Regions from separate parts of the Nonomuraea sp. NPDC005730 genome, predicted to be linked through region 1. Evidence: riboswitches for the same ligand, from Rfam matches in the RefSeq annotation. Region 1 holds a riboswitch; each other region holds the start of a gene.
What was found. A riboswitch is a leader RNA that binds a small molecule or an ion and turns the genes downstream of it on or off. The one in region 1 is predicted to bind cyclic di-AMP.
Positions count from the first base shown of each region.

Region 2: it holds a riboswitch for cyclic di-AMP, as region 1 does, so the genes downstream of both, ABZ444_RS50625 (CHAP domain-containing protein) here and ABZ444_RS40660 (hypothetical protein) in region 1, are expected to answer to the same signal.
Region 3: it holds a riboswitch for cyclic di-AMP, as region 1 does, so the genes downstream of both, ABZ444_RS05625 (C40 family peptidase) here and ABZ444_RS40660 (hypothetical protein) in region 1, are expected to answer to the same signal.
Region 4: it holds a riboswitch for cyclic di-AMP, as region 1 does, so the genes downstream of both, ABZ444_RS15520 (C40 family peptidase) here and ABZ444_RS40660 (hypothetical protein) in region 1, are expected to answer to the same signal.

Region 1 is NZ_JBEXYK010000058.1:51,910-57,733, reverse strand. Features, by position in the region: partial or broken gene ABZ444_RS40675 (TrpB-like pyridoxal phosphate-dependent enzyme) at 1-1,301, shown strand, start outside; gene ABZ444_RS40670 (DeoR/GlpR family DNA-binding transcription regulator) at 1,556-2,335, shown strand; gene galT (galactose-1-phosphate uridylyltransferase) at 2,332-3,402, shown strand; cyclic di-AMP (ydaO/yuaA leader) riboswitch at 3,471-3,609, shown strand; gene ABZ444_RS40660 (hypothetical protein) at 3,615-4,580, shown strand; gene sigJ (RNA polymerase sigma factor SigJ) at 4,595-5,503, opposite strand; gene ABZ444_RS40650 (amidohydrolase family protein) at 5,654-5,824, shown strand, end outside.
Region 2 is NZ_JBEXYK010000115.1:2,460-8,283, forward strand. Features, by position in the region: gene ABZ444_RS50610 (PP2C family protein-serine/threonine phosphatase) at 1-1,042, opposite strand, end outside; gene ABZ444_RS50615 (glycosyl hydrolase family 18 protein) at 1,204-3,162, opposite strand; gene ABZ444_RS50620 (luciferase family protein) at 3,405-3,752, shown strand; cyclic di-AMP (ydaO/yuaA leader) riboswitch at 4,013-4,150, shown strand; gene ABZ444_RS50625 (CHAP domain-containing protein) at 4,165-4,878, shown strand; gene ABZ444_RS50630 (TetR/AcrR family transcriptional regulator) at 4,930-5,478, opposite strand; gene ABZ444_RS50635 (nuclear transport factor 2 family protein) at 5,576-5,824, shown strand, end outside.
Region 3 is NZ_JBEXYK010000003.1:130,659-136,482, reverse strand. Features, by position in the region: gene ABZ444_RS05635 (M48 family metallopeptidase) at 1-609, opposite strand, end outside; gene ABZ444_RS05630 (hypothetical protein) at 621-1,454, opposite strand; gene ABZ444_RS05625 (C40 family peptidase) at 1,623-2,105, opposite strand; cyclic di-AMP (ydaO/yuaA leader) riboswitch at 2,236-2,399, opposite strand; gene ABZ444_RS05620 (NlpC/P60 family protein) at 2,761-3,687, opposite strand; gene ABZ444_RS05615 (NYN domain-containing protein) at 3,820-5,097, opposite strand; gene ABZ444_RS05610 (phosphotransferase family protein) at 5,287-5,824, shown strand, end outside.
Region 4 is NZ_JBEXYK010000010.1:56,020-61,843, forward strand. Features, by position in the region: gene ABZ444_RS15510 (DUF2306 domain-containing protein) at 1-157, opposite strand, end outside; gene ABZ444_RS15515 (NAD(P)-dependent alcohol dehydrogenase) at 340-1,332, shown strand; gene ABZ444_RS15520 (C40 family peptidase) at 1,316-1,879, opposite strand; cyclic di-AMP (ydaO/yuaA leader) riboswitch at 1,910-2,070, opposite strand; gene ABZ444_RS15525 (3-isopropylmalate dehydrogenase) at 2,170-3,216, shown strand; gene ABZ444_RS15530 (branched-chain amino acid aminotransferase) at 3,417-4,514, shown strand; gene ABZ444_RS15535 (Uma2 family endonuclease) at 4,536-5,087, opposite strand; gene ABZ444_RS15540 (O-methyltransferase) at 5,159-5,806, opposite strand.

The sequences.
Region 1 (5,824 bases):
GCAACTGGTACAACATCGTTCCCGATCTTCCCGTGCCGCCTCCGCCGCCCCTGCACCCCGGCACCCGCCGTCCCGTCGGGCCGGACGACCTCGCGCCGCTGTTCCCCATGGAGCTCATCGCGCAGGAGGTCAGCGGCGACCGCTATGTGCCCATCCCCAAGGAGGTCATCGACGTCTACCGGCTGTGGCGGCCCACGCCACTGATCAGGGCGCACCGGCTGGAGAAGGCACTCGACACACCGGCCCGCATCTACTACAAGTACGAGGGCGTCTCACCGGCCGGGTCGCACAAGGCGAACACCGCGGTGCCGCAGGCGTACTACAACGCCAAGGAAGGCGTGCGGCTGCTGACCACGGAGACCGGCGCGGGACAGTGGGGGTCGGCCCTGGCGTTCGCCTGCGCCCAGTTCGACATCGAATGCCGAATCTGGATGGTTCGCGCCTCCTACGACCAGAAGCCGTACCGGCGCTCGCTCATGCGCGTGTACGGCGCCACCGTCCACCCCAGCCCCTCCCCTCTCACCGGCGCGGGCAGCAAGGCGCTGGCCGACGACCCCACCTCCCCCGGCAGCCTGGGGCTGGCGATCAGCGAGGCGGTCGAGGTGGCCGCCGCGAACCCCGAGGCCCGGTACGCGCTCGGCTCGGTGCTCAACCACGTCCTGATGCACCAGACGGTGATCGGTGAGGAGGCTCTGGCGCAGCTGCCCGAGCTGCCGGACCTGGTCATCGGCTGCACCGGCGGCGGCTCCAACTTCGCCGGCCTCGCCTTCCCCTTCCTGCGGGAGAAGCTGGCCGGACGGATCGGCACTCGGTTCAGGGCCGTCGAGCCGGCCGCCTGCCCGTCGTTCACCCGCGGCGTGTACGCCTACGACTTCGGCGACACCGCCGGGCTGACGCCGCTGCTCAAGATGCACACCCTCGGGCATTCCTTCGTCCCCGACCCGATCCACGCCGGCGGGCTGCGCTATCACGGCATGGCGCCGCTGCTGTCCCACATGTACGAGCTGGGGCTGTTCGAGGCGGTGACCCGTACCCAGAGCGAGTGCTTCGAGGCGGGCGTGCGCTTCGCGCGCACCGAGGGCATCGTCCCGGCACCCGAGCCCACGCACGCGCTGGCCGAGACCATCGCCGAGGCGCTGCGCTGCAAGGAGAGCGGCGAGGAGAAGGTGATCCTCACCGCGCTGTGCGGGCACGGCCACTTCGACCTGACCGCCTACGACCGCCACCTGGCCGGCGAACTGGAGGACTACACGCTTCCGCAGGAACGCCTCGACCAGGCGCTCACCGAGCTGCCCGGCTGAGATGACAACGGGTGGCCGCGGGATCGCGGCCACCCGTGTTCAGTTCGCGTTCGGGCGCTTCCCGTGGTTCGCCTTCTTCTTCTTGCGCCCCCTGCCCTTGCGTGCACGTTTCGCCATGGGCTCACCTCCGACGGTCGGGATCGTGACCTACAAGGTCTCCCCTGCCCGCGCGTCGCACAAGCGATACGCCGTGACCTAACATTCCTCAACAAACTCGTGTCATAATTTGGTGGAATCTGTTGGAAGGGGTGGGCGTGCTCGCACAGCAGCGTCAGCAGACGATCCTGGAACGCGTGCGCAGCAGCGGCGGCGTCCGGGTGGCCGACCTCGTGCGCGAGCTCGGCGTCTCCGACATGACGATACGCCGCGACCTTGAGGTGCTGGCCGAGCGCGGGCTGCTGGAGAAGGTCCACGGCGGCGCGACGGCCCTCGGCCCAGGCTCGACCGAGGAGCCGGGCTTCACCGCCAAGTCCGCCCGCCAGCAGCAGGAGAAGGAGGCCATCGCGCGGCACGCGGCCACCCTCGTCCGTCCGGGCACCGCCGTGGCGCTCTCCGCCGGCACCACCACGTGGGCGCTGGCCCACCACCTGGTCGCGGTGCCCGAGCTGACCGTGATCACCAACTCGATCCCCGTCGCCGAGGTCTTCCACCGCAACCCGCGCGCCGACCGCACGGTCGTGCTGACCGGCGGCGTGCGCACGCCCTCCGACGCGCTGGTCGGCCCCGTGGCGGTGGCGGCGATCCGCCGCCTGCACGTGGACACGCTCTTCCTCGGGGTGCACGGCATGAGCCTGCGCGCCGGGTTCACCACGCCCAACCTGCTGGAGTCCGAGACCGACAGGGAGCTGGTGGCCGCGGCGCACCGGCTGGTGGTCCCCGCCGACCACACCAAATGGAACACGGTCGGCATCAGCACGATCGCCGAGCTGACCGAGGCCGACGTGGTCATCAGCGACGCGGGGCTGCCCGAGGAAGCACGCACCGAGCTGGCCGAACGGGCCGGAGAACTGATCATCGCGGAGGGCACGCCTTGAAGCGCACCATCACCCACCTGGCAGACGGCCGAGAGCTGATCTACTTCGACCGGCGCGACGACGCCGACCGGAGCGCGATCGACCGGCGGCCGCTCGACCCGCGGCCGGTGGCCTCCGAGCTGCGCTACGACCCGCTGACCGAGGAGTGGATCGCGATCGCCGGCCACCGGCAGACGCGGACGTTCCTGCCGCCGGCCGACGAGTGCCCGTTGTGCCCGTCGTCCGACACGCGGGCGTCGGAGATCCCGGCTCACGACTATGACGTGGTGGTGTTCGAGAACCGCTTCCCCTCTTTTTCCGGAAATTTTGGGACTTATGGGGATGTCGGTGGCCTGAGTGAGGTGCGGCCGGGTGTCGGGCGGTGTGAGGTGGTCTGCTTCACCTCCGACCACTCCTCCTCCTTCTCGAGGCTCTCCAACGCCCAGGTCAGGCTGGTCATGGAGGCGTGGGCCGACCGTACGGCCGAGCTGTCCGGCATCGAGGGTGTCGAGCAGGTGTTCTGCTTCGAGAACAGGGGTGAGGAGATCGGCATCACGCTCCCCCACCCGCACGGGCAGATCTACGCCTACCCCTACGTGACCCCGCGCACCAAGCTCCAGCTCGGGGCCGCCTCGCGGCACACGGGCGGCAACCTGTTCGCCGACGTGCTGGCCGCCGAGCGGGCCGCCGGCACCCGGGTGGTGGCCGCCAACGAGCTCTGGACGGCGTTCGTGCCGGCCGCCGCGCGCTGGCCGTTCGAGGTGCACGTGTATCCGCACCGGCAGGTGCCCGACCTGGCGGCGCTGTCGGAGGAGGAGCAGGCCGCGTTCGCACCGCTGTACACCTCGGTGCTGCGGGCGCTCGACGCGCTGTTCGGGGTGGCGATGCCGTACATCTCGGCCTGGCACCAGGCGCCGGTGCGGTACGGCCGCGAGCTGGCCTACCTGCACCTGGAGCTGTTCAGCATCAGGCGGGCGCCCGGGAAGCTGAAGTACCTGGCGGGCTCGGAGTCGGCCATGGGCGCCTTCGTCAACGACGTGCTGCCGGAGGAGGCGGCACGCATGTTGCGATCACGGATTGATCACTAATTGGTTTCTCATTAAAGTCGCATGACTCGTGATCTACCACTAATATCCCGTTAGACATCGGCCATAACGGTCGTTGTACGCCTAATCCCGGGCGTGTTGCCCGGGAGCCGGGGACCCATCGCATCCGGGGTGAATCCGCGCAAGTGGTAGGGACTGCTCCCGTGCCCGAACCCGTCAGCTAACCCGGCCGGCAGAGGGAGAGGAACAACCACGTGGCGGCTTCGTCCCCCGCGAGTCTTGCCGTCGGTCTCATCACCGCCACCGCCCTGCTCGTCCATCCGGCCGCCGCCTCAGCCGCCGTGTCGGCCGCGCCCAAGCCGTCGGAGGCGCAACTGCGGGCCCAGCTCAAGCAGCTCAACCGCAAGGTCGACAAGCTCATCGAGACGTACAACCTCAAGCGGGTCGAGCTGGCCAAGGCCCAGCAGGCCGCCACCGCGGCCCAGCAGCGGCTCACCGCCGCCGAGCAGGCGGTGGCCACGGCCGAGCAGCGGGTCGCCGAGATCGCCCGGCTGCGCTACCAGAACGGCGACACCTCCCTGCCGGCGTTCATGATGACCCCGGACGGCGGCGGCGCGGCCGTGCTCGAACAGCTCACCGCCGAGCAGCAGGCGGTCGTCGACAGCGTGGCCAAGGCCCGCGACGACCAGAAGAAGGCCGCCACGGCCGCCGCCGCGCTCGCGACGGAGCTCAAGGCGGGCACGGCCGAGGTGGCCGAGCAGCGCGACGACGCCCAGGACGTCATCGACGACATCAAGAAGAAGCTCCAGGACCTCGTCCCGTTCGGGCCGGGCAAGAAGTCCGACGGGAGCTGGGCGCCCGAACTGCCGTCCGGCTCGGACAACATCACGCCGCGCACCCAGCTGATGCGGGCGCAGGTGCGGAAGAACTTCTCGCTGCCGTACGAGGTGGGCTGCTTCCGGTCCGGCTCCAGCGGCGAGCACCCGCTCGGCCGGGCCTGCGACTTCATGATGAGCACGGGCGGCACCATGCCGAGCGCCGTCAACAACGCCCTCGGCGACCGCCTGGCCGACTGGGCGCTGAAGAACAAGGCCAAGCTGGGCGTCAAGTACGTGATCTGGAAGCAGCGCATCAACCAGGGCTCGGGCTGGCGCTCGATGTCCGACCGCGGCAGCATCACCGAGAACCACTACGACCACGTGCACATCTCGATGAACTAGCCGGGTCCGGCGGCTCAGCGGATGCCGGTGAGCTTGTCGGGGTTGGTGACCGAGTAGACGGCGGCGATCCGGTCGCCCTCGGACGTGAGGTCGACGACGACCACGGCCAGCGGGCCGTCACCGGAGAAGACGAGCGCGCACGGGTCGCCGGCCACCCGCCGGTAGCGGAGGTCCACCGCGCCCGGGGTCAGCGTCGCGGCGACGGACATGAACAGCGCGGCGACCCGGTCCCGGCCGTGGACCGGGTGCAGGCTGGTGGCGGGGCCCTTGCCGCCGCCGTCGGTCCACAAGGTCACGTCCGGCGCCAGCACCTCCAGCAGGGCGCGCAGGTCGCCGCCGAGGGCGGCCGCGGCGAACCGTTCGGTCACCTCGGCGTGGACGTCGGGCTCGGTCCGGTGACGAGGACGGCGAGCGTGGACGTGGCGGCGCGCGCGGGCCGCGAGCTGCCGGACCGCCGCCGGCGTGCGCCCGAGGATGTCGGCCGTCTCCGGATGGCTGAAACCGAACACCTCGTGCAGCACGAAGACCGCTCGTTCCAGCGGTGACAGGGTCTCCAGCACGACCAGCACCGCCATCGACAACGACTCCCCGCTCTCGGCGGCGCCCCCGGCGTTGTCCGGGGCCGTGACCAGCGGTTCCGGCAGCCAGGGGCCGACGTAGGTCTCCTGCCGGCGGCTCAGGTCCGCCCGCCGGGCCAGCGCCTGGTTCACCGCGATCCGCACCAGATAGGCCCGGACGTTCTCCACCGGTCCGGCGTCCGGCCTGCGATGCCGGGCGGACCAGGCCAGCCACACCTCCTGCAGCACGTCCTCGGTGTCGGCGACGCTGCCGAGCATGTTGTAGACCACGGAGAACAGCAGTTCCCGGTAGCCGAGGAACTGCTCGGTGGCGGCGTCGGCCGGATGCCGCGGGGTCGGTGTCATGGCGTGCCTCCTCATGTGTCGCAACCGAAGAGTCCCGTCGTGCGGCGATTGTGACATGAAGGCATCAGGCGTGATCTATGCCACTCATGTCACAGTTCCCGGCTGGTTGCCCCTCTGTGGTGGCGTCACGACTCACAAGGGAGAGCTTCGATGCGTACATTGATCCGCGACGTCAGGGTGTTCGACGGCGAGCACACCATCGCGAGGGCCGACGTGGTGTTCGAGGACGGCCTGATCGCCGCGGTCGGCACCGGCGCGGACCAGCCGGCCGATGCCGAGGTGGACGGCACGGGCCGGACGCTGCTGCCCGGCCTGATCGAC
Region 2 (5,824 bases), on a different contig from region 1:
AGGATCCGGCCCGGCGCAGGATGAGCACCGCGATGTCGTCGCGCGGGGCGCCGTGCGTGAAGGTGTTCAGGTCGGCGGCCAGGGCCTCGACGGTCCTGGCCGGCGGGTCGCGGGCCCAGGAGCGCAGCCGCTGCTCCAGCGGGTAGAAGGAGCCGTCGGGGTCGCGGGCCTCGGTCACGCCGTCGGTGCACAGCAGCAGCGAGGCGCCCCGCGGGAAGGCGAAACGCGCGCCGTGGCGCGGCTCGCCCGCCAGCCCGGCCAGGCCGAGCGGCACCTCCGGCTCGCCGAGCCAGAGCTGCCCGGCGTTCCCCCCGTGGATCAGGTACGGCGCGATGTGCCCGCAGTTGACCGCGTCCACCTCCAGCTCCGGGCCGATGTCCAGGAGCAGCGCGGTGACGAACCGCTCGGGCTCGCCGGTGTGCACGGCGAACCTGTTGTGCCTGATCACGGCGTCCTCCAGGGCGTCGGCCACGCCCATGAGGCTGATCTCGCGGTAGGCCGCCTCCCGGAAGGCGCCCAGCACGGCCAGCGCGGCGCCGATCGCGGGCAGCCCCTTGCCCTGCACGTCGGCGATCATCACCCGGGTCCCGTACGGCGACGGCGCCACCTCGTACATGTCGCCGCCCACCATCGTGTCCTCCTCGATGGGCTGGTAGAGGCCGTCCACGACCACGTCGAGCGAGCGCAGCGGCAGCGGCCTGACGAGCTGCCGCTGCAACGCGGCGGCGGCCGAGCGCAACCGGCGGACCTCCTCCTCGCGCTGGATCCGGTAGCTCGCGCCGACCACGCTCATCAGCCCGAACGCCGCGGTGAAGCCGGAGACCTCCAGGTTCGTCCGCAGATTGCCGCCCAAATAGGCGACCGAGGCCGACACCACCGCCAGCACCCACACCGACGCGACCGCCGTCTGCCACACCGAGCCCAGCCCCGACACGATCGCGGGCAGGAAGATCAGCACCGGCACGAGCTCCGCGCCCCCGCCGGTGAACCTGTCCAGCCCGACCACCAGCGCCGTGATCCCGATCAGGCCGACCAGGAACACCGGTGTCGTGAAGAAGGGCCGTCTGAGCCCGCCACCCCAGAGAATCGTCGTTCACCCCCCGGTGACCAGCTTCTCCCAGGGCGTCCGTGTTCCGTCCTGCGGCGCGCCGGAGACGGCGAAGGGCCGGCCCCGAAACCCGGGACCGGCCCTGAAGTGCGAACTTACCCGAGGCCGTTCTTCATGGCCGTGAGGAGTTCGGCGTTGGTGGTGTCACCGCTGAGCTCCCAGAAGAACGCGCCGCCGAGGCCCTGGTTCTTCGAGTAGCTCATCTTGCCGCCGATGGTGCTCGGCGTGTCGTAGCTCCACCACTGGTTGCCGCAGTAGGCGTAGGCCGTGCCCGCGACCGTGCCGGTGGACGGGCAGCGGGTCTTGATGACCTTGTAGTCCTCGATGCCCTGCTCGTACGTGCCGGGCGCCGGGCCCGTCGCCGTGCCGCCGGGCGCGGCCTGGGTCACGCCGGTCCAGCCGCGGCCGTAGAAGCCGATGCCGAGCAGCAGCTTGGCGGCCGGGACGCCCTTGCTCTTGAGCTTCTGGATGGCGTTGTCGGTGTAGAAGCCGGGGACCGGGATCTTGTCCCAGGTGGTGAGCGGCGAGTGCGGGGCGGTCGGGCCCTGCGCGTCCCAGCCGCCGAAGAAGTCGTACGTCATGACGTTGTACCAGTCGACGTACTGGGCGGCGCCGCCGTAGTCGGCCGCGTCGATCTTGCCGCCGTCGTTGCCGTCGGCGGTGATGGCCGCGGTCACCAGGTTGTTCGCGCCGAAGCGCGAGCGCAGCGCGGACATCACGTTCTTGAACGCCGCCGCGCCGCTGGTGTCACAGGTCAGGCCGCAGGCGTTCGGGTACTCCCAGTCGATGTCGATGCCGTCGAAGACGTCGGCCCAGCGGGGGTCCTCCACCAGCTTGTAGCAGGAGTCGGCGAAGGCCGTCGGGTTCTGCGCCGCCTGGCCGAAGCCGCCGGACCAGGTCCAGCCGCCGAAGGAGAAGAGCACCTTCAGGTTGGGGTACTTCTTCTTCAGCTTGCGCAGCTGGTTGAAGTTGCCGCGCAGCGCGCCGTTGTCCCAGGTGTCGGCGACGCCGTCGACGCTCTCGCCCGCCTGGTAGAAGCGGTCGTAGTCGGCGTAGCTGTCGCCGATCGTGCACTGCCCGTTCTGCACGTTGCCGAACGCGTAGTTGATGTGGGTCAGCTTGGCCGCCGAGCCGCTGGTGTCGATGTTCTTGACGTGGTAGCCGCGCTGGTAGATGCCCCACTGGACGAAGTAGCCCAGCACCTTGTTGCCGCCGCCACCGCCGCCGCCCGTGGTGGTCGCGGTGATCTGGTTGCTGTCGGCCGAGCGGTTGCCCGCCGCGTCACGCGCGCGCACGGTGTAGTTGTAGGAGGTGTTGGCGCTGAGGCCGGTGTCGGTGTGCGTGGTGCCCGTGACGGTGGTGACCAGGGTGCCGCCGCGGTAGATCTCGTAGCCGGTGACCGCCACGTTGTCGGTGGAGGCGTTCCAGGCCAGCGAGACGCTGCTGTTGCTGACGCCGGTCGAGCGCAGGTTGCCGGGCACCGACGGCGGGGTCTTGTCGTCGCCGCCACCGCCGCCCGTGGTGGTCGCGGAGATCTGGTTGCTGTTGGCCGAGCGGTTGCCGGCCGCGTCACGCGCGCGCACGGTGTAGCTGTAGGCGGTGTTCGCGGTGAGGCCGGTGTCGTTGTACGTGGTGCCCGTGACGGTGGTGACCAGCGTGCCGCCGCGGTAGACCTCGTAGCCGGTCACGGCCACGTTGTCGGTGGAGGCGTTCCAGGCCAGGGCCACGCTCGTGTCCGTGACGCCGGTCGAGCGCAGGTTGCCCGGCACGGACGGCGCGGTCGTGTCGCTGCCGCCGCCACCGGAGACCTTCCACAGCGCCGCCACGTTCGGCGGCTCCCAGCCGGGCTGGGAGGTGTGCGCCTGGAGGCAGACGTAGTCGACGCCGTTGTAGGTGACGACCGTGCCCGCCGTGTAGGCGGTCCACGGGGCCCAGGCCGCCGCGTACGCCACCGCGCTGGCGGAGGCGATCGGTGGGGTGGCCACGGCCACGGTGAGGGGCAGGGCCAATGCCGCCATTCCCGCCAGGACCTTGCTCAGAATGGTGTGTTTCATGTCGCTCCGACATCCGTTGGGGGGTGTGTGGGGAGTGGGATGGGAGACTTCTGGGGAAACTATTAGGAAAGTTTCCTTTAAGTTGTGAATCGACGGTAGCCTCTGCCTGGGGGAGCGTCAATACTCATCGGTCAGGCGTCCGTAATCGTGCCGGTCAGACCCCGGACGCGCCCGTTCACGAGGGGATAACGGTTCAGGAACGGGGGCTGACGGCGGGGTGAGCCGTGGCTCAGCATTGGAGCGTGGCAGGAATCTCCGCCTGGCGGCGGACGCCCACGCGACGCGGGCCCTACGTGGTCCGCGCGGTCGCGGAGTTACGGTCCTGGCCGTCGCTGAACGTCAGCGGCACCGGTCAGCAGGTCGCCTTCGCCGTACACGGAACCGAGATCCTGCGCCTGGCCGGCCGGGACGAGATCCACGTACGGCTCACCGCCCCCGCCATCGGCCGCCTGGAGCCGTATCTGCGGGCGTGCGACCAGGTCCATGCCTGCCGCGACCGCGCCTGGGTCGCCGTCCAGGTCGACGCGGAGCCCGATCTGGAATTGTTGCTGGCCCTCACGAGCGTGGCGATAAAGGCGCACGTGGCCTGAACCGATTCGGTGCGTAGCGTTTCTCCCACGCACTGTCGAAATCAATGCCGCCATTTGCCTGGGAATTACTCGCCGGGTAGCTTGGTTGTACACAGCCGAACGGGGAGTCGTCCCAGGTAGGGATGGCATTGCCTGGGAATTACCCAGACTGGACCCGTGTTGTACAGAGTCGATGCGGACATCTTCGCATCCGGGCGTCGCACATATACCTTCAGGCCCTTTCCCGGGCCCGGGAAGACGATGCGTCAGCCCTTCGCCTGACCAAGAGACCGCTGAATCCGCCTGTGCGCGGAACCGGGGACCCATGTGTCCAATGGGGTGAATCGGCACCGTGGTGCCGTAGGGCAGCTTCCCGCCCGAACCCGTCAGCTAACCCGGCAAGCGGCACGGAAGCTCAAGGAGTAACACCCTCATGGCCAAGCACCGTCTTCACCGTGCCTACAAGCTCGACCTCGCCAAGATCGCTCTCGGCGCGACCGCCGTCGCCGGCGTGCTCGGCACGCACGCGGCAGTGAACGCCGACACCGCCACCGCCCACACCGCCACCCAGACCGCCAAGGTCGCCGGCGTGGCCGCCCAGCCGCACGTCGCGCAGAACCGCGCCGCCGACGAGAGCGCCAAGGGCAAGGTCAACGTCACCGCCGCCCAGGTGCTGGCCACGGCCCGCGCTCAGGTCGGCACCTCCGAGGACGCCAACGGCGGCGGCACCAAGTTCCAGAAGTGGTACGCCGACTCCCAGCGCGCCGCCGAGACCGCCGCGCGTGACGGCGGCAACCGCGCCATGTACCTGAACGCCCCCTGGTGCTCGATGTTCGTCTCCTGGGTCGGCGAGCAGACCGGCGCCCGCCCGCAGGTCGGCTGGGACGCCTACACCGTGAGCCACGCCAAGTGGTTCGCCGCCAACGACCGCTGGGGCACCGAGGCCAAGCCGGGCGCCGTCGTCTTCTTCTCCTGGAGCGGCAGCAAGAGCCTGAACGACATCCAGCACGTCGGCTTCGTCGTCAAGAACAACGGCGACGGCACGATCTCCACGATCGAGGGCAACACCGGCAACGGCAAGGTCGAGCAGCGTGTCCGCCCGACCTCCCAGGTCGTCGGCTACGGCTACCCGTCGTACGCCGCCTGATCCTGCGACGCGAAAGAGCGCACTCCCCGCGGGGGTGCGCTCTTTTCGCGTTCACGGCCGCCGGTGCTGGTGGACCAGGGTCGCCGCGGCCTGCCCGGCCGAGCGGGCGGCGCCCGGCTCCTGCGAGATCATCGCGGTCACCGTGGCGCCGTCGATCAGGGTGAGCAACTGCTCGGCGAGCAGGCCGGGGTCGCCGGCTCCGGCCTCCTCGGCGAGCGAGCGCAGGTAGGCGCGCAGGCGTTCCTTGTGCTCGCGCACCGCCGTACGGACGACGGCCGAACCGGCGCCCAGCTCGGCGAAGGCGTTGGCGAACCCGCAGCCGCGGAAGTCGTCCTCGGTGAACCAGCGTTCCAGCCACGCGAAGACCGCCGGGATGCGGTCGCCGGCGTCGGCCACGTACGCGGTGAGCGAGGTCATCCAGCGTTCGTCGCGCCGCCGCAGATAGGCCACGACCAGCGCCTCCTTCGACGGGAAACACTGGTAGAGGCGTTTCAGCGAGACGCCGGAGGCGGTCCGGATCTCGTCCATGCCGACCGCCTGGACCCCGCGGCGGTAGAAGAGGTCGCCCGCGGCGTCCAGCAACCGCTGCTCGTGATCCATGACACCCCTCCAGGTGCTTGCCGCGGAGAACGATCGTTCTCTACGCTATCGCACAACCCGGGAGAACGCCCGTTCTCTCGATCGGAGAGGACATCTCATGACACGCCCGCCCGTTCCGCCGTTCACCGAGGAGACCGCCCGGATCAAGGTCCAGGCCGCCGAGGACGCCTGGAACACCCGCGACCCCGACCGCGTCGCGCTCGCTTACACCGAGGACTCCGTGTGGCGCAACCGCGGCGAGTTCGTCACCGGCCGCGCCGAGATCGCCGGGTTCCTGCGCCGCAAGTGGGACCGCGAGCTGGACTACGCCCTGCGCAAGGAGCTGTGGGCGTTCACCGGCGACCGC
Region 3 (5,824 bases), on a different contig from region 1:
CCGGGGACGGGGCCCGGCGCCGTCGGCGTCCTCGGTGTCCTCGGTGTCCTCGGTGTCCTCGGTGTCCTCGGCGTTCTCGGCGAGGGGGGCGGCGGGGTCGCCGTTACGCTTGCCGCGGCCCTTGCCCTTGCCTCCGCCTTTGCCGCCCTTGCCCTTGCCGCGGCCTTTGCCGCCCTTTCCCGGGTCGTCCGGGTGCTCGTCGGGGTTCTCAGGGCTCTTCCCGGAGCCGTCCGAGCCCTCGGCGGCGGGGGCGCCGGCGCGCGTCGCGTGGGGGCGGTCGTCGGGGGTGGGGGGTTGGGGGTGACGGGGGTCCTCGGTGCCGGGGTCGGCGTCCGCGTCGGGGCGGGCGTCGGGGCGGGCGTCGGGGCGGGCGTCGGGGCGGGCGTCCGGGTCGTCCGGGTCGTCGGGGCGGCCCGGGGATTCCGGAGGCTCGGTGGTGCCGGACGGCTCCGGCGGTCCACCGTCGCCGGGCCGGTCACCGCCGTCGTCCCTGATGGCCACACCGCCGCCGTGCGCCGCCGCGACCGCCGTGCCGGGCTCGTCGGCCCCTCCGGCGACCGCTCCGGCGGGCTCGTCCCCTTCCCGGGGCGGGTCGTTCCGCTCGCTCATCTGCCTCCCCTTCACGCGAGCTGCTCTCGTACGTACTCGCGCCACCGTGCCGCCAGTGTCTCGGCGGTGAGCCCCACGGAGGCGAGCGCCTGATCGACGCCGGCCACGCGGGCATCACGGTAGAGCCGTACCAGGGTCCCGTCACCGAACCGGTCTGCGAGGAAGCGACACGCCATCCAGGCCTCCTGGTACGCCCGCGCGAGCCGTCCGGGATCGGCGGCCGTGGGGGCGAAAGCCGCAGGTCCGGGCAACTCGCTCGGCAGCCGGCCGGCCCGTACGTCGGCGGCGAGTTCGGCGGCGGCCGTCCCGACGGGGAGCCCGGCGTCGCGGTAGGCCACGTAGTCGGCGAACCCCTCGTAGAGCCAGACGGGCAGCCGGTCGGTGCCCGCGGCGACGTGGGTGAGCTCATGGGCGAGGACGACGTCGCGTCCCACGGGGGTGAGCCGCGCGAAGGAGCCGGGCACGATGATCACCCTGGCGCCGTCGGCCACCGCGGCCAGCCCGTCCAGCGGGCCCGTGCCCGCCAGCCCGGCCGCCTCGGCGTCGGAGTCCGGCACGACGACCAGCGCGCGTACCGGACGGCCGAGCACCGCGGACACCCGCCGTCCGGCGAGGTCCGCGCGGCGGGCCAGATCGGCGAGCACGCCGGGGTCGGCGCGGTGCCCCACGACCACGGACCGTGCGCCGCGGGCCACCTGACCGCCGTCGCCCCACAACCCGCGCGCACCGGCGGGCAGGACGGCGGCGGGCGGCGCGTCGGCGACCACGAGAACCGCCGTCAACAGCAGCAGGACCGAAAGGAGCAGGCCCGGACCGCGGAGGGACGGACGCACCTGCGAGGACACGGCCCGATGCTAGTCGGCCCGCGCCCCTCCCGGCCTTCACGAGACCGGTCCCTTCACGAGGCCGGTCCCTTCACGAGGCCGGTCCCTTCGCCAGACCGGTCCCTTGACGAGGCCGGGCATGCGACAGGCCCCGGCCCGGACCGGGGAGGGTCCGGGCGGGGCCTGTTGTCACGCGCCGGGACGCACCGCGCCGACGAACGACGACTTCCGCCATCCGCCCAGTTTGTCGATGCGCACCCGTTCGCCGGTCCGCGGCGAATGGACCATCTTGCCGTGGCCGACGTACATGCCGACGTGGCCCAGCCCGTTGAAGAACATCAGGTCGCCCGGCTTGAGGTGGCGCCAGGAGACCTTGCGCTTGATGCGGGCGAACTGGCTGTTCGTCACGCGCGGGAGTCGTACTCCGGCCTTCTTCCAGGCGTACTGGACGAGTCCGGAGCAGTCGAACGCACCAGGGCCCGTGGCCCCGTACCGGTACGGGTCGCCGACCTGGTGCTTGGCGACGGCGACGGCCCTGCGGGCCTTCGACGCCTGCCGCGCGGCCTTCGCCGACTTGGCGGACCTGGCGGTCTTCGCCGACTTGGCCGACTTCGCAGTGGCCGCCTTGGCGGTGCTGGACACCGCGGTGAGCCCGGCGGCCGATTCGCTCACCGTCTGCGCCCCGGCCGGTACGGCATGGAGAGCCGCACCTCCGGCCGTCACGGTCATCGTGAGTGCGACGCCCCTCAGGGCAAGTCGGGACAGACGGGGGTTATGCAGGGAGGTAGACAGGATTTCTCCTTGTGTCTTCCACGAACGCCTACCGGGTTAGCTGACGGATTCGGGCCTGGAAGTCGCCCTACGGCGCGATGACGCGCCGATTCACCCCTGATCCCGGGGGATTACGGGATCTTTGGGTCCCCGGCTCCGTGCCTCCTGGCTGCACGGACTCGGCAGGTCGCCGCCCGATGGTTGTCTCTGCATAGGGATATCGGCGGCGACCGATGGATTTTTATCTGGTCCGCATCGGGGGTTCCGATGTCGATTCGCGGTGCGCATGGCTTGCTGACCGCGACGCCAGAAACTACGCCGAAGGGTCAAGATTTGGCAAAGGGAGACACCGGCTGTAAAGATCAGATAAAGATGTGTGTAAAGGATGAAATCCCTGCTGGAGCAGCGGGTTCCGTTACCGCTTTGTGACCCTTCTCACACTTCCCGGCACACCTGATTGTCAGGGCCCTTTCGCCCCGTTTGTCCCGTTCGTCCCAGCGGTCGTGGCAGCCCGAAGCCGCCCGCGATTCCGGTCGCCGGGCAGTCACGGGACGGGTCAGGGGCGGATGGCTCCGACCAGGGGGCGGCGGTAGTCGGCGAGGCGGACGACCTTCACGACGTCGCCCGTCTGCGGCGCGTGGACGATCTTGCCTCCGCCAGCGTAGATGCTGACGTGCCCGAGCCCCTCGCTGAAGATGAGGTCCCCCGGCTGGAGGTCCTTGATGTCCACCTTCCGGCCGGCGCCCCAGGCCCACTGCTGCCACGTCGTACGCGGCAGTGTGACGCCGGCCGCGCGCCAGGCGGCCTGGGTCAGCCCTGAGCAGTCGTAGCCGCGCGGGCCCGTGCCCCCGTAGATGTACGGCTTGCCGACCTGGGCGAAGGCGAACTGCAGGACGGCGGCCGCGCTGCCCGAGGCGGGGCCGGTGTACTTGATGCCGGTGCTGTTGGGGTTGCCCGGGTTGTAGGCCCCCAGCTTGTCCAGAAGCTTCTTCTGCTGGCCGACCAGCTTCAGCACCTCGGCCCGCTCCCGCTGGACGGCGTCCCGCTCCTTGTCGGCGTCGGCCAGCGCGGTCTCGGCGTTGTCGCGCTCGGCCTTGAGGCCCTTGTTCTCGCGGTCGAAGGCGGCCAGCTTCTCCAGCCGCTCGCGCGAGAGCTGCCCGGCCATGGCCAGCCCGGCCAGCAGGTTCTCGGGGTTGTCGACCCCGACCATGCCGGGCAGGGAGGTGACGTCCCCGCCCATCTTGTACGAGTCCACCGCCGCCCTGATGATCTCGGCCCGCAGGTCGGCGACCGTCTGCAGCTTGCGCTTGTAGCGGTCGTTCAGCGTGGTGTAGGCGTCCTTGGCCTTCTTGTAGTTCTCGGTCGCCGTGTTGTACCGGTCGACGACCTTGTCGGCCTTGTCGTTGAGCTTCTCGAGCTTGGCCTTGGCCTGTTTGAGAGTGGGCTTGGGATCAGCGAGCGCCGCACCCATCGGGACGGTCATCAGTCCGATCGCGAGACCCGCGGCCACCGTCACCCGGCCAAACCTCACAGCGTCGCCTCCCAGGGATTACACCTGGGGCGAAATAGTACAGAAGTGGCGGACGGGGTCTCGCCAAAAGTGCTAATTCGTAACTTATGCGCGACCCAGCCGGCGCAGCAGCAGACCGGACGGAACCGGTCTGGCGCCCATCCGGCGGACGGACTCGGCCACCTCGCGGTCGGAGGAGACGACGGCGATGGCCCGGCCGGGCGGCTCGGCCCGGACGAGCTGGCGGATGAGGTCGTCGGCGATCTCCCCCGGCGCGCTGAACAGCACCCGCACCCCGCGCGGCGCCACCACCTGCACCGGCGCGTTGAGCTCGGCGCCGTCGAAGACCGCCGTCACCTCGACCCGGGTCTGGGCGACCAGCCCGCCGAGGCCGGTCATCAGCCGGTTGCGCTGGTCGGCGAGGGTGAGCGTGCCGTAGCCGGTCTTCGTGACGTTGTAGCCGTCGATGATCAGGTGGACCTGCGGCAGCGCCAGGAGCTGGTCGAGCAGCTGCGGGTCGTCGTCGGCCAGGGCCCGCGCGGGCACGCCGCGCACCCCCGGACGCTCGCCGGTGCTGGCCGCGACCGAGTCGGCGGGCCTGCTGATCGTGGTGGGCAGCGCCAGCTCCCTGCGCAGCCCGGCCGAGGCGTCCTGGAGGGCGTCGAGCAGCACCCTGATGCGGGCGTCCTCGATGCTGCGGCCCTCGCGGGCGGCCCGGCGGGAGGCTTCGAGCTGCTTCTCCACGTCGGCCAGGCGCTCGCGCAGGCGGCGCAGCTCGGCCTCGCCCGCGTTGCCGGCGGTGGAGGCGGCATGCCGGACGTCGTCGGCGGCCTGCTCCATCTCCTCGGCCCTGCGGGTGGCGGCCTTGGCCCGCTCGCGGGCGTCGTGGAGCTTGCGCCGCAGGTCGGAGTTCTCGGCGCGGGCCGCCTTGATCTGCTCGCGCAGCCGGTCGGCCTCCTCCTTGGCAGCGGTCTTCTGGGCGGCGAGCTGCTCGCGCAGCCGTGTCACCGCCTCCTCGCGCTCGGACCCCTCGGCCGCCACGGCGGACTGCTCAAGGTCGGCGCGGGCGGTTTCGATCATCTCCGCCCAGCCGGGCGGCCTGGTGAGATAGGCTGCGGCAGCCACCAGCACCGGGTCGGCGGCGGGCGGCACACTGCCCTCGGCCAGCGCGGCGACCAGCTCGGGCCATCCGGCGGCGACCGACTCGGCGACCAGCTCGCGGAACTTCTTGTCGTTCTCCAGTTGCGCGGCGATCGGCGCGCCGCCCAGCTTGGCGCGCTTGCGCGGGTCGAACTTGGCGATGCCGCGCAGCGGCGGCGGCACGGAGACGGCGGGCATCGTGCCGAGAACCTGCGCGGCCAGGTCGACGACATTGAGGCGCACCTGCTCGGGAAGCGGGCGAGACAGGCCTTCACCCGCTGAACTCATCCCACTTGTCCCTTCGTGACATGCCCTTTCAGACAAGGGTACGGCTCTTGCGTACCTGACCGTAACGGTCCCTTGAACCTAGACAAGCGCTTGGTAGGGGGTATACGACTGAGCCGGGGCAGCGATCCGGCGTGGAGGTGAGCGGTGACGGAACAGATGCGCACGTCCACGCGTGACCTGGAGGAACTGCGCGAGCGGGCGTCCCGCTGGCTGCGCGGCCGGGTCGGCGGGGACGCCACGGTGTCGGAACTGTCGCGGCCCTCCGGCAACGGCATGTCCAGCGAGACGCTGTTCTTCACCGCCACCTGGGCCGCCGGGACCCGGCGGTGCGTGGCCAGGCTCGCACCTGCGGAGGAAGCCGTCCCGGTGTTCCCCGCCTACGATCTGCGGGCCCAGTTCGAGGTCATGCGGCTGGCCAGGGAGAAAGCTGGGATCCCAGCGCCCAGGCCGCTCTGGTTCGAGCCCGACCCCGCGCCGCTCGGGACGCCGTTCTTCGTCATGGAGCAGGCCGAGGGCGACGTGCCGCCGGACGTCATGCCGTACACGTTCGGGGGCTGGCTGCACGACGCCGCCCCCGGCGACCGGCGGCGGCTGCAGGACGCGAGCGTCGGGCTCATGGCGGCGCTGCACGAGACGCCGTACACCGGACAGGACGTCGCGGTGCTCGGCCCGCTCGCCCCGG
Region 4 (5,824 bases), on a different contig from region 1:
CCGGGATGTGCAGCAGCACCGGCACGGGCATGGCGAAGAAGCGCGCGTTGTCCGCCGTGACGGCGGCGCCGGCGGCCAGTTCGGTCAGCCGGAGCGCGCCGGCGACCAGGGGGACGACGCTGAGCGCGAGCAACCCGGCGGGTGCGATCCATCTCATGCCTGAGAGCGTGCCGCCCGCGCCCGTGCCCGGTCATCGCGCGGACGGCCCGTCCCGGTTCGCACCATCGGCGGGAGGGCGGTCGTACTTTCGGCCATCGAGCCGTCGCCTTTCGACCGTTGAGCGTCCGTGCAGGTCACGGCCACACTGACGGCACATCAGCGGCACGAGGGAGAAAAACGATGAAGGCGTACGTCCTGCGCTCGTTCGGCTCGCCCGACCAGCTCGTCCTGACCGACGTCGAGCGGCCCGTGCCGGGCGACGACGAGGTGCTGGTCCGGGTGCGGGCCACGTCCGTGCAGCCCTACGACTGGCACTTCATGCGGGGAGAGCCGTACCTGGCCCGGGTCATGGGCGGCGGGGTCGGGCTGCGCCGGCCCAGCATCGCCGTCCTCGGGGCCGACGTGGCGGGGGTGGTCGAGGCGGCCGGCAGGGACGTCACGCTGTTCCGTCCCGGCGACGAGGTGTACGCGATGTCGCTGGGGGGCGGCTTCGGCGAGTACGTCTGCCTGCGGCAGGGCGAGGTGGCGCCCAAGCCGGCGGGCCTGTCGTTCGAGCAGGCGGCGGCGGTGCCGATGGCGGCCAACACCGCGCTGATCGCGCTGCGCGACGAGGGACGCGTCCGGCCGGGCCAGCAGGTGCTGGTCAACGGCGCGTCCGGCGGCGTGGGCACGTTCGCCGTGCAGCTCGCCAAGGCGCTGGGGGCGCACGTCACGGGCGTGTGCAGCGGGCGGAACGCGGACCTGGTCCGCTCGCTCGGCGCGGACGACGTCATCGACCACACCAAGGAGGACTTCGCGGCGTCGGGGCGGCGCTTCGACCTGCTGCTCGACGTGGCGGGCGGCCGCCGGCCGGCGGACTGCCGCCGCGTGCTGACCAGGAAGGGCACGTACGTGCTGGTCGGCGGACCGGCCGGCCGCTGGGTGCAGCCGGCCGGCCACATGTTCGCCGCGCTCGCGTCGGGGCCCTTCGTCCCGCAGCGGATCGTCAGGGCGGACGTGGTCCGCTGCGGGAGCAACAGGGCGAACCTGCTGACGTTGACCGGGCTGATCGAGCAGGGCGCGGTCACCCCGGTCATCGACAGGACCTTCCCGTTCGGCGAGCTCCCGGCGGCCGTCCGCTACCAGGAGGAGGGGCACGCCCCGGGGAAGGTCGTCGTCACAGGGTCGCGGTGAGCATGGCGGGGGCGGGTGCCTCGCGGAGCTGCTTGTAGTCCGCCCAGCGCTTGACGCCCTTGGGGTCGGGGCGTACCGCGCCGACGAAGGCCTGCCTGCGCCACTGCGACAGGCGTTCCTCCTTCACCACGTCGCCGGTGTGGGGGGAGTGGACCATGTAGCCGGGCTTGGAGATCATGCCAACGTGGCCGAGGCCGCTGAAGAACACCAGGTCGCCTGGTTCGAGGTCCTTCCAGGCGATCTTCCTGGAGAAGGCGCCGTACTGCTCCGCGGCGGTTCTGGGGAGCTCGATACCGGCGTCTTCGTAGGCCCGGAGCATGAGGCCCGAGCAGTCGTAGCCCCGTTCGCTGGCGCCACCCCACACGTACGGGGTGCCGCGCTTGTCCATGGCGTATTCGAGGGCGATCTTCCAGGCCGGTTTCGGCACGTGCCGTTCCTGGACCTGTTTCACCTGGGGGCCGGTGAGGGTGACGGAGGGGGTGGGGGCGGCCGGAGCGGCGGGAGCCGCGGGGGCGGCAGGCGCGAGACCTGCGGCGCCCGCTGCCACCGCCAAAAGGATGGCGATGCTAGACAGGGGACTGTCCTTCCACGTGGCCGACCGGGTTAGCTGACGGGCTCGGGCCTGGAAGTAGCCCTACGGCGGTGCTCCTTGGGGGGAGGCGCAGCCGATTCGCCCCGGGGGGAAAGGTGGGTCCCCGGCTCCACGCAGCGGCTGCGTGGATTAGGCTCGTCGGACTCTAACGAAACGGTCAAAAGGTCGCAATCCCCCCAAAACGGATTGTCCGGTTGTTGAGATGATGTGTTCGTCAGCCGAGACGAGCAGGTAAGGTACCGCCCATGGAGTCGCGTAACATCCGCCTGGCCGTCATCCCCGGGGATGGCATCGGCGCCGAGGTCGTAGCCGAAGGGCTCAAGGTCCTGGAGGCCGTGGGCACGAAGATCGAGCCCACCCACTACGACCTGGGCGCAGCCCGCTACCACCGCACCGGCGAGACGCTGCCCGACGCGGTGCTCGAAGAGCTGCGCGGCTATGACGCGATCCTGCTCGGCGCGGTGGGCGACCCCAGCGTGCCGCCCGGCATCCTGGAGCGCGACCTGCTGCTCAAGCTCCGGTTCGAGTTCGACCACTACGTCAACCTGCGGCCGGTCAAGCTGTTCCCCGGCGTCGAGACCGCGCTGGCCGGCGCCTCCGCCGAGCACATCGACATGGTCGTCGTCCGCGAGGGCACCGAGGGCCTCTACGCGGGCACCGGCGGCGTCATGCGCCGCGGCACGCCGCACGAGATCGCCACCCAGGAGTCGCTGAACACCGCCCACGGCGTCGAGCGCGTCGTGCGTTACGCCTTCCAGAAGGCTCGGTCGCGGCCCCGCAAGAAGCTCACGCTCGTCCACAAGACGAACGTGCTCACCTTCGCCGGCGACCTCTGGCAGCGCACGGTCAACCGCGTGGCCGCCGAGTTCCCCGACGTCACCACCGACTACAGCCACATCGACGCGGCCTCGATGTTCTTCGTCACCCAGCCCGAGCGCTTCGACGTGATCGTCACCGACAACCTGTTCGGCGACATCATCACCGACCTCGGCGCCGCGATCGCCGGCGGCATCGGCCTGGCGGCCAGCGGCAACATCAACCCCGAGCGCACCTCGCCGAGCATGTTCGAGCCGGTGCACGGCAGCGCGCCCGACATCGCCGGTCAGGGCAAGGCCGACCCGACCGCCACCATCCTGTCCGTCGGCATGCTCCTCGACCACCTCGGCCTGCACGCCGAGGCCGCCAAGGTCGAGCAGGCCGTGGCCGCCGACATCGCCGAGCGGGTGACCGGCCGCGCCGGCCGCACGACCAGCGAGATCGGCGACGACATCGCCGCGCGAGTAGCCGGCTAGGACCGCCTAGCCCCGCACGCGCCTGGCGGTCCGGACGAGGACTGCCAGGCGCTTTTTTGCGTTCACCGGATCGAACCACCCCCAACTGCCTCTTGCCATCCCAAATCGCGAGACACTAGGAAGTACGAATACTGCTCGCGGGCAGTAGCTACCAGAATCAGCTTTGAAGTCGCAGATTCGTAGAGAGAAGGACCGCCGTCATGACCATCGCTCAGAAGCTCAGCTTCGACGTGCAGCATTCCGACCACGCTCGCACCGCGGCCGAGCGGGAGCAGGTACTGGCGAACCCCGGGTTCGGGCAGGTCTTCACCGACCACATGATCTCGATCGACTACATCGACGGCGAGGGATGGCACGACGCCAGGCTCATGCCGTACGGGCCGCTCTCGCTCGACCCCGCGACCTCGGTCTTCCACTATGCGCAGGAGCTGTTCGAGGGCCTGAAGGCGTACCGGCAGATCTCCGGCTCGATCGCGACCTTCCGTCCGTACGCGAACGCCGCCCGCTTCAACCGCTCGGCCGAGCGCATGGCCATGCCCGAGCTGCCGGAGGAGGCGTTCGTGGAGTCGCTGGAGCTGCTGGTCTCGGCCGACAAGGAGTGGGTGCCGACCACCGAGGGCCACAGCCTCTACCTGCGCCCGTTCATGTTCGCCACGCAGGCCGGGCTCGGCGTCAACTACCCGTCGAAGACCTACAAGTACATGGTGATCGCCTCGCCGGCGGCCTCGTACTTCAGCGGCGGCATCAAGCCGGTCTCGGTCTGGCTGTCCACCGAGTACACGCGCGCCGCGCCCGGCGGCACCGGCTTCGCCAAGTGCGGCGGCAACTACGCCGCCGCCTTCGTCGCCCAGCGCCAGGCCGTCGACAACGGCTGCGACCAGGTCGTCTGGCTCGACGCCCACAAGCACGAGTACGTCGAGGAGATGGGCGGGATGAACCTGTTCTTCGTCTTCGGTAACAAGCTCGTCACCCCGGCGCTCACCGGCACCCTGCTGCCCGGCATCACCCGGGAGTCGATCCTGGAGATGGCCGGCGACCTCGGCCTGGAGACCGAGGAGCGGCTGATCTCGGTGGACGAGTGGGAGTCCGCCTGCGCCTCCGGCGAGCTGACCGAGGTGTTCGCGTGCGGCACCGCCGCCGTGGTCACGCCGGTGGGCTCGGTCAGGGGCGACGACCGCTCCTGGACCATCGCCGACGGCACCCCCGGCCCGGTGACGATGCGGGTGCGCGAGGAGCTCGTCGGCATCCAGTACGGCGCCCGTCCCGACACCCGCAACTGGATCCACAAGGTCGGCTAGAGCCGCGCGGACGGCCGGCGTTCAGGCGCCGGCCTCCGTCAGGGCCGCGGTGTCGACGTGGAGGTTCCACGGGTCGGGCAGGAACACCGGCTCGCCCAGGGAGACGACGTTCTCGCTGCGGTAGCGCCGCCCGCCCGGCCCGCCGAACAACGTCACCAGCTGCTGGAACGGGTCGATCACCAGGTAGAGCGGCACCCCGCCGCGCGCGTAACCGCCGGTCTTGACGAAGTGCACGTCGTAGGTCGTGGCCACCGAGACGACGTCCACGAGCAGGATCGTCGAGGCGCCGTGGACGGCGTGCTCCTCGTGCAGGCGCGGCCGGCGCGGGACCACGGCCAGGTCGGGCACGTAGAGATCGTGGCCGGGGCCCAGGTAGACGGTGATGTTCGGCCAGATCTCCCAGCCCCGGACCGACGCCGCGGCGGCGAGCTGGAACAACGTCCGGGACAGGATCGTGTTGTGCTGCCAGGTGCCCGGCTCGTTCACCACGATCCGGCCCTGGACCGTCTCGATGCGGAACTCGGGGAACAGTTCGCGCACGGTGCGGTAGCGCTCTTCCAGGGGCCTGACCATGCCGCGTCCTCATGCTTTCCCGGGGGGTTTCCAAAGGATCACTCAGAGTAACGGGGGTGGCGTCCCGTGATCTAGTGGTTCTTCCTGATCATCGTGATCCCGTCGGCGACCGGCAGCATGACCACGCTCACCCGCGGGTCCTCGATCACCAGGTCGTTGAACTCGCGGATCTGCACCGTAGTCGTCTCCGAGCGCGCCGGATCGGCGACGTGGCCGCTGCGCAGCGTGTTGTCGGCCAGCAGCAGGCCGCCCGGCCGCAGCCGCTCGACCAGCAACTCGTAGTAACCGGGGTAGTTGCCCTTGTCGGCGTCGAGGAAGGCCAGGTCGATCGGCTCGTCGAACGCGGCCAGCGTCTCCAGGGCGGGGCCGAGCGTCAGCGAGACGCGGTCGGCCACGCCCGCCCGCTCCCAGTAGCGCTGGGCGATCGACGTCCACTCCTCGCTCACGTCGAAGCAGTGCAGCCGCCCGCCGGACAACCCCCGCGCGATGCACACCGACGAGTAGCCGGTGAACGTGCCCACCTCGACCGCCACGGCCGGGGCCGCGAGCTGGGTCAGCATGGTCAGGAACCGGCCCTGGTCGGCGGAGATCTGCATCCTGGCGGCGTCGCCCGTCGCCTCGGCGGTCTCCCGCGCCAGCTCGTCGAGCAGAGGGTCGGGCGGGGTGGAGTGGTCGAGGATGTACCGGCCCACCGCGGGGTCGAGGAGGTTCGCCTTCATGAAGGTCATTCTCCCCTC